Regions from separate parts of the Paenibacillus sp. JSM ZJ436 genome, predicted to be linked through region 1. Evidence: predicted binding sites of a transcription regulator. Region 1 holds the regulator's gene; each other region holds the start of a gene.
The links. The regulator Rex, encoded in region 1, represses fermentation and respiration genes when NADH is low (regulators of the CRP and FNR family bind a similar motif). The targets are predictions, from matches to a motif close to TTGTGAAATATTTCACAA.

Region 1 (2,206 bases):
GAAGCAAGCTGATCCGGCGGTTTCAAGATAGCGGGCCCTCGGTTCTTCTGGGCACGAGCTCCTTCTGGGAAGGTGTTGATATTCCAGGGGAGGCCCTCACCTGCCTGGCCATTGTCCGGCTTCCCTTTCAGCCGCCAAGCCACCCGCTGGTTGAAGCGAAGAGTGAGCTGCTGCAGCAGCAGAAGAAGAATCCGTTTATGAAGCTGTCTGTCCCGCAAGCAGTCATCCGCTTCAAGCAAGGGTTCGGCCGCCTCGTCCGAACTGCAAATGACCGCGGCATCGTCATTGTTTATGATACAAGAATTATTGAATCCTATTACGGCAAGTATTTTCTGTACTCTTTACCCGGACCGAAAATGGAGCATATGCGATCTGACCAGATGGTATCTCGGATTGAGGAATGGCTTCAGCCTGATTCATGAATAAGGTGTGTTAGTGTTCCAGTGTTAGAGACTTAAAGTGTTCGGCCTTGAGTTTAATCTATAGGGGGAGCAAGCATGAAATCGGATAAAATTTCGGAAGCTGTGGTTCGCAGACTGCCTGTCTATCTGCGTTATTTGAATGAGCTGCATAAGAGAGAGGTTGCCACCGTCTCCTCGCAGGAGCTGGGACAGAGGCTGGATCTAAATCCTGCCCAGATTCGAAAGGACCTTGCTTACTTCGGGGATTTTGGGAGAAAGGGCATTGGGTATGATGTCATCTATCTGATCGAGAAGATTCGTCAGATTCTGAAGCTGGATCAGCATATTAACGTTGTGCTTGTCGGTGCAGGGAACCTGGGACATGCATTATCCAACTATAATGCCTTTTTGAAGGACAATATGAAAATCGTAGCGGTCTTTGACGCTCAAACCTCCAAAGTGGGGACACGCATCAATAATTTAACTGTACAGCCGATGGAGGAACTGAGTGAGACGATTCAGAAGCTAAGCATCCGGATCGGTATCATCACAGTACCGGATGTTGAGGCGCAAAATGTGGCGGACGTGCTGGTTGCCTCCGGGATTGAGGCTATATTAAATTTTGCACCGGTGATTCTAAAGGCTCCGCCTCACATCCGTATTCATACGGCTGATTTTACGACAGATTTGCAAAGCCTGGCTTACTATTTGGATAATGGGAAGGAGGAGATGAACAATGACACCGCGGAAGCAGGTCATTAAGAACGGCACCTTTGCCGTGCTGGAGGAAGGAAAGACTGTCATTTCGGGATACATGCTCATCGAGGACGATATCATTACGTATATCGGGGAAGAGGAGCCGCAAATCGATGAGGGAACCGAGGTCATGGACGGCAGCCATTTGCTGTTTTTACCGGGATTGATTAATACTCATGGACATACAGCGATGTCGTTGCTGCGAGGTTATGGTGATGATCTGGCGCTCCAGGTATGGCTGCAGGAGAAAATGTGGCCAATGGAAGGGAAGTTTACGGCCCAAGACGTCTATTGGGGTACTTCTCTTTCGGTTCTTGAGATGCTGAAGGGCGGCACGACGACCTTCCTGGATATGTATGATCATATGGATCAAGTGGCGGCTGTGACGAAGCAATCCGGAATGCGGGCGGTGTTAACACGCGGGGTGATCGGCCTGTGCTCACCGGAAGAACAACAGAGAAAGCTGAACGAGGCGGTTGACTTCGCCAAATCCTGGCATGGAAAAGCGGATGGACGAATTACAACGATGATTTCTCCACACGCCCCGTATACCTGCCCGCCGGACTATATTGAGAAATTTGTACAGGCTTCGATCGATCTGGACCTGCCGATGCATACCCATATGAGTGAGACCCGCAATGAAGTAGAGCAAAATGTGAAGGATTACGGTGTCCGGCCGGTGGAGCATCTCCTGAAGCTGGGCATGTTCTCCCGGCCTAGCCTGATTGCCCACGGCGTACATCTTACCGATGAGGAGATCAGCATTCTAGCCGCGCATCAGGTCGGCGTCTCTCATAATCCCGGTAGTAATCTGAAGCTGGCGAGCGGCATTGCCCGTGTACCGGAGCTCCTGAAAGCGGGAGTGAAGGTATCTCTCGGTACAGACGGTCCGGCGAGCAACAACAACCTGGATATGTTTGAAGAAATTCGACTCGCTGCTCTGATTCACAAGGGAGTCAGTGGAGATCCTACTGCTGTTCCTGCTGCAGAGGCGCTGCGAATGGGCACCGAATATGGAGCAGATTCCTTGTTCCTGAACCAGGTGGGAC
Region 2 (2,206 bases), 220 kb from region 1:
CGCGGAACAGCATGATGAGTGCAGCCAGAATGTACATGACCCCGATTTTTTTATGATCAACGGTTGTCAGCCATTCTTTCCACAGATATCCCCATTTCTTGAAGTAGGTCAAGCCTACTACAATGGCCAGGGAAACGAGAACGATACTAACCATGGCGCCATAGATTAATGGTTCACCGGTAACGAAAAATTCGTCCCATTTCATAAGGGCTTATCTCCTTTCAGGATGTACAGGGGAGAGGGGGCAGTATACGCAAATCTACGCCGTCTGCCTCAGCCTCATCAGTCCCTAGTGACCTTCGTGGTCGTTGTGAGTAGAATCTTCTTTAGATGTGTCCGGCTCGACATTGGGCTCGCCATCAAACTCCACTTCCTCTTCAGAGGTTGCCGGATCTGGGAACTTCTGCTTCTTATCCTGATGATCTGTATGACCATTGGAATGGTGGCCATCCTCCGGCGGAGGACTGAATTCGAGGTGCGTGCTGGAGAAGGACATTCTGCCAACATGCGGGGTCACCAGAAGGTCATCAAACTGCTCCTCGGTCAAATCCTTCTCGTTCGCCTTCACGTCTTCTACCCACTCTTCAAATTCAGCAGCAGGCATCGCCAGCGCTTCAAAGTCCATGTGGGCGAAGCCTTCACCACTAAAGTTTGCGTTTTTACCCATATAAGAGCCCGGAACGTCTGCTACCATGTTAATCTTCGTAACCATGTCACTCATCGCATATTTCTGCCCGGCAAGCTGTGGAATCCACAAGCTCGTAATCGGACCGTAAGAATACATGCGGAACTCGATGGCACGGTTGGTCGGGAGATTCACATAATTGACGGTCTCAATGCCTTGTTCCGGATAGCTGAAATGCCATTTCCAGTTGGAGGTGGAAGCGTAGATAACCAGCGGCTCCTGATCTTCATAGCCCTCCGGCACGTTCTCGACAGCTATGGTTGATTTGACTGTCACTACGGAAAGGATGATTACAATAATGATCGGAATTATCGTCCATGTAATCTCCAGCAGCTTGCTGCCCTCATCGTGCGGCGGCTCGTAGCCTTCATTGGATTTTCTAGCGCGGTATTTGACCAGCATATAGATGTAAAGAACGTATACCACAGCCAGAATGCCGACCATCATGAAGATAGAAAATATGATTGTATCGGACAGGGTCCTTGCAGCCGGACCTTTCGGATCCAAGACGGTCAATGAACTACAGCCCGATAAAAGCAAGGTTATACTCATCAACAATGCAAATAACGGCCCTCGTTTTTTCATGGTGTACCCCTTTCTGACATATTAAATCTCACATTCGCTTGTCACTTCATAATCCTATAGTAATGACTATTTTCATTCGTTGCAAAACCCATTACATTGTATATTTAACATTTTATGGTTTAACTTTGACGAACACCGTAACGTTTTGTGATCAAATTGTTTCAAAAAGACCCTCAAGAAGAGCAAAACCCTGTCGTTATGCGGTTTCTAGTGAGTTCAAACTTTGTTCAAATATTCACGAGTGTTCCCAGATTCGTCACAAATCACCGCCTCCAAATACGCTGTAATGCCTGGTGGGTAAGGGTCATTTGCCCAAAATAGCCTTGAAAAATTAGTTTGATCCTAAAGCAAATAAGATATGTAGTCCACTGTGCAGGGCTGAAAGCACGTCTCAGCAAAGCTGAGTAAAAAGCTCACATGCGTTATTTAAAGCATTCACCTTCTTTTGAATCGAGAGAGGCAGTATCTGGGTCTTTGCAACGCTCAGAATTAGTTAGCGTACACTATAAATGTTGCCCATGAGAAAAATCGTTGACAAACCGCAATAATCACGTTATTTTGTTATCAAGCATATATTTTGCCCAAGGGAAATTTAATTGTTTCATCCCACACAATAATGAATAATATGGTTAAGGAGGAAATTTGAAGATGTTGTCTCACATGAAGAAGGTTTGGATTCCTGCAATGCTCATTCTGGTGCTGGCTTTGGCTGGCTGTGCCGGCTCAAATGAGAAAAACGGCAGTACGGCTGTGGGCAAAATCAACATTGTTACCACGATCGCTCAAATTGCAGAGCCGGTTTCTGTCATCGGCGGTGACAGGGTGCAGGTATCCAGTCTTATGGGCCCTGGGGTTGATCCTCATCTATACAACGCTACTCAAGGTGACATTAGCAAACTCGACCAAGCAGATATTGTGTTTTACAGCGGACAGCAT
Region 3 (2,206 bases), on a different contig from region 1:
CCCCAGCTGCTCCGGGCGCCAGGAGGCACAGCAGGAAAATTTGACGAAACCTATTTCAAACTGCTGAAGCAGGCGGGCTACCTTGTGTTCGACTGGAATGCAGACAGCGGTGATTCCAAGCAGATCGGTGTGCCTGCCGACGAGATTGTCCGCCAATCCACGATGCAGACGGCAGGAGATGAGATCAATCTGCTGTTGCACGATGGCGCAGGACACGAAGAAACCGTTAAGGCGCTGCCCCGCATTATCGAGTATTACAAGGAGGCAGGGTACCGCTTTGCCGTGCTGACGCCTGAGACCGCACCGGTACAGTTCAAGGTACAGAGCAAAGTCAAGCCTAAAGAGTCGCAGCCAGGCTCCCGGTGGATTGCCGAGCATATCGTTCCTAACGGACAGCTGTTTGATCAGGGCAAGGTGCTGACGCTCGACATGGCCGGTCTGGCGGCTGAGTTTCAGCCGGGTGAATACCGGATTGAGAACGGCCGGCTCATGGTGCCGCTGCGCTCTGCGGTGGAGCGCCTTGGCGGACGGGTGAGCTGGGACGCGCCATCGAGAACCGCCAGGGTATGGCTTAGCGGAGCGTCATGGAGTGTCGATCCGGGCCTTGGCATGCTCTGGTCCCCGGATACCTCGATGAAGCAGCCTTCGGAGGTGATGATTTGGGGAAATGCCGTGTGGATTCCGCTCCGCGATATTCTGCACTTCTCGGGTCATCCGCTGAATCATGTGGTGACGAAAGAGTATGCTTACAAAATTCAAACTTTGTAGAAAAAACGTGCATTTTTTGTTTGTAATTATGAGGCACAAGTTATAGACTAGAGGTTGAGATAATAATCACAATCCCAACGAAACGGTTTAAAAGGGAGGGGGAGGCGATCCCCCTGCTTTGTTTTGGCGATATAGATTTCCACAAACCCTCACTTTTAAGCAGTGATGCATAATAGCGGCCGGTTATCCCGAAAGTAACACAATGACGAACCGGTTCAATCGCCGCCATTTCTTCTTGGGACCTCATTTAAAGCAAAGGAGGCAATTAACATGACAGAAACATCCCGTCCGCAATCGTCCGAAGGCTCGGAGAAGGTTGCCGAAAATCTGGGAGCACCGCAAGCGGGACTTCCGGATGTGTTTGATCAATTGCTGAAGCCTGAAATTCAGGAATCCCTGACGGTACTGGTAGAGCAGCTTCCCAAGCTGGCTGAAATGCTGACGTTCATGACCAAGGCATATGACTTCGGAAAATCGGTAGCTACCGACCCGGTTCTCGCCGAGGACACCATGGCTTCACTCAGCGGCTTCACCAAGCCGGTAACCGATGCGATGAAGAACACCGCTTCTGCGGCCATTGAGGCCGGAGACCGCGTGCGCCTTCAAGGCGACAGCAACAGCATCAGCGTATTTGGCTTGATGAAAATGCTGAAGGACCCTCAGGTACAGAAGGGCCTGCGCTTTGCACAGGCTTACTTGGATGTGCTCAACGAGCGCGAAGGACAAACGAAACGTTAATTAAGAAACTGGATAAGAACGGAGGATGGTCATGTCTAAACATATTCTGATCCTGGGCGGAGGCTACGGCGGCCTGCTGAGCGCTCTTTCGGCCCGTGAGCATTTCGGAATGAACGCAAGAATCACGGTAGTTAACCGTTTTACAACGCACCAGATTATTACCGAGCTGCATCGTTTGGCGGCTGGCAATATTGCTGAAAAGGCGGTTGCCCTGCCTTTGGACAGGCTGCTTCGCGATGCGAACGTAGACCTGAAGATCGGTACCGTTAAGGAAATCAAGCCGGACAGCCGCTCGGTAGCTCTGGAAAACGGCGCGTCTTTGACGTATGACCTGCTGGTTGTTGCACTGGGCAGCGAAACCGCATTTTTCGGCATTCCTGGACTGCAGGAGAACAGCTTTGTACTGAAGTCCGTGAACGATGCAAACCGTCTGCATAAGCATGTAGAGGACCGCATTGCAGAATACAGCAGAACGAAGAATCCGGCAGACGCGACAATTGTCGTGGGCGGCGGCGGCTTGACCGGCGTTGAGCTTGTTGGCGAGTATGCTGACATGCGTCCAGAGCTTGCCCGTAAATACGGCATTTCTCCGGACGAAATCAAGCTGTACTGCGTAGAAGCAGCACCTTCCATCCTGCCAGGCTTCCCGCCAGAGCTGGTGGACCGTGCGACGACAAGTCTGCAAAAGCGCGGTGTAAAC
Region 4 (2,206 bases), on a different contig from region 1:
TAACGGGAGCCTTTGAGGGGTCGATGACAGCACCGTTCATCCTATTTCACCTGCAGCATGCGTTCGAGCGATGCCCGTGCCTTATCGGCTACGGCCGGCGGAACGTAAATTTGCGGCTTCATCGTTTCCAGGCATTTCACCAGCTTCTTCAAATTATTGACCTTCATATTCGGACATACGAGAAACTTGGTAGCAAAATGAAAAGCTTTATCCGGACTATCTACCCGAAGCTGATAGCCGGTTCCATCCTCGGTACCCACGATAAATTCTTTCGCCGGAGAATTCTTGCAATATTCCAAAATGGCCGTCGTGCTGCCTACGAAATCACCCAGCTCTACAACCTCTGGCCGGCATTCCGGATGAACGACAAACTCCGCCCCTGGATACTTGGCCTTCATCTCCATGACATCTTTGACGGTCAGCATATCATGCGTGTTGCAGTATCCTTCCCAAATAATCATCTTCTTGTCCGTATGCTGCTGTACATAATGACCGAGGTTCTTATCCGGTACCCAGATGATTTCATCAGAATCTACAGACTGAATGACCTTTACCGCATTGGAGGACGTGCAGCAGATGTCGGTTTCTGCTTTAATCTCTGCCGAGGAGTTAATGTAAGTCACGACCTTGGCGTTAGGGTGCTGTGCCTTCAGCTTGCGCAGTCCATCCACGTTCACCATGTCAGCCATCGGACAGCCTGCACGCTCATCCGGGATGAGCACGGTTTTGTTCGGGGCTAGAATTTTTGCGCTTTCACCCATGAAATGCACACCGCAAAATACGATGGTGTCTGCGTCGGTTTGTGCGGCTTTCTGTGCTAATAGGAAGGAATCTCCCCGAAAATCTGCGACTTCCTGTATTTCATCGCGCTGATAATAATGCGCCAGAATAATAGCGTTGCGTTCTTTCTTCAATTGGATTAAGCGTTCGCGTAACTCCCGGTTCTGTTCGGCTTTACGTTCCAGTGCCAAAGCTTCCACTTCTGACCCTCTCCCTTTATGTATTACGGCCAGATTGTCAGGCCGCAGCAATTTGAGTACAGATGCCCATCTACCTTGTGAAAAGAAACACCTGCTAGTTAACACCTAATGTACACAACGTTCTCCCGGCTGTCAACGTGATAAGATGCACAAAAAAAACCGGAAAACAAGGGATGTTCTCCGGTTCTATCTGTATATAACGCTGCAGCGTCAGTTTTGGCGATATTACTACGTTAATCTGCCGCCGCCTTGGTCTGACCCGCCTGGAGGCTTATCGTCGGGATTGCTGTTCTCCGGCTGATCATTGTCCATTGGATTGTTCGGAATTTCTCCCGTATTGGAACGCTCTTCCTGGTCTTTGCCCTGAATGCGAACACGTACGTCTCCAATGCTGTCGATGACGGGTTCACCGCTCTCGGAGGAGCCGCCTTCACCGTCATTGCCGGAATCCACAGAACCTGTCTCGATCAATTGCTTGATCTGATCCAGCTCCAGCGTTTCCTTCTCCAGCAAGGTGTTTGCAATCAGATGCACTTCCTTCGCATGCTCGGTCAGGAGCTGGCGGCATTTCTCATAGCAATCCTGAATGAAATGCTGCATTTCCTGATCGATCTCATATGCGATCTGATCACTGTAGTTCTGCTCGTGTCCGATATCCCGGCCCAGGAACACCTGTCCCTGAGAAGTGCCGAACTGCATCGGTCCGAGCTTCTCGCTCATGCCGTACTCCACAATCATGCTGCGGACAATGCTCGTTGCCTGCTGGAAGTCACTGTATGCACCGGTACCGATTTCGCCGATAAACAGCTCCTCCGCTACGCGTCCGCCCAGCAAGCCGGTAACCCGGTCCAGAAGCTCCTGCTTCGTCACGAGCATACGGTCTTCCTTCGGCAGCATAATCACATATCCGCCCGCGCGTCCACGCGGAATGATTGTTACCTTATGAACCATATCGGCATGCTCCAGGAAGTAACCAACGATGGTATGGCCCGCTTCATGATAAGCAACAATCCGCTTCTCGCGGTCACTGATCACGCGGCTGCGCTTCTCTGTACCGACGATGACACGGTCAATCGCCTCGTCAACCTCTTGCATGGAGATATCCTTCCGGTTGCGCCGTGCAGCGAGCAGGGCTGCCTCGTTCAGGAGGTTCTCCAGGTCCGCACCTGTAAAGCCTGTCGTCCGCTTCGCAATAACATCCATCTTCACGTCTTTCGTGAGCGGCT

Region 2: qoxA (cytochrome aa3 quinol oxidase subunit II) is a predicted target of Rex. The motif match lies at 1,494-1,511, and genes of this name have one in related genera.
Region 3: ACH6EH_RS16225 (DUF1641 domain-containing protein) is a predicted target of Rex. The motif match lies at 823-840, and genes of this name have one in related genera.
Region 4: nadA (quinolinate synthase NadA) is a predicted target of Rex. The motif match lies at 1,056-1,073, and genes of this name have one in related genera.

Annotation. Positions count from the first base shown of each region.
Region 1 is NZ_JBISEO010000001.1:146,080-148,285, forward strand. It holds gene dinG (ATP-dependent DNA helicase DinG) at 1-422, shown strand, start outside; gene ACH6EH_RS00825 (redox-sensing transcriptional repressor Rex) at 498-1,163, shown strand; gene ACH6EH_RS00830 (amidohydrolase) at 1,138-2,206, shown strand, end outside.
Region 2 is NZ_JBISEO010000001.1:368,053-370,258, forward strand. It holds gene qoxB (cytochrome aa3 quinol oxidase subunit I) at 1-205, opposite strand, end outside; gene qoxA (cytochrome aa3 quinol oxidase subunit II) at 290-1,270, opposite strand; gene ACH6EH_RS01885 (metal ABC transporter solute-binding protein, Zn/Mn family) at 1,931-2,206, shown strand, end outside.
Region 3 is NZ_JBISEO010000015.1:16,651-18,856, reverse strand. It holds gene ACH6EH_RS16230 (polysaccharide deacetylase family protein) at 1-768, shown strand, start outside; gene ACH6EH_RS16225 (DUF1641 domain-containing protein) at 1,039-1,506, shown strand; gene ACH6EH_RS16220 (NAD(P)/FAD-dependent oxidoreductase) at 1,538-2,206, shown strand, end outside.
Region 4 is NZ_JBISEO010000019.1:16,837-19,042, forward strand. It holds gene nadB (L-aspartate oxidase) at 1-40, opposite strand, end outside; gene nadA (quinolinate synthase NadA) at 42-980, opposite strand; gene ftsH (ATP-dependent zinc metalloprotease FtsH) at 1,209-2,206, opposite strand, start outside.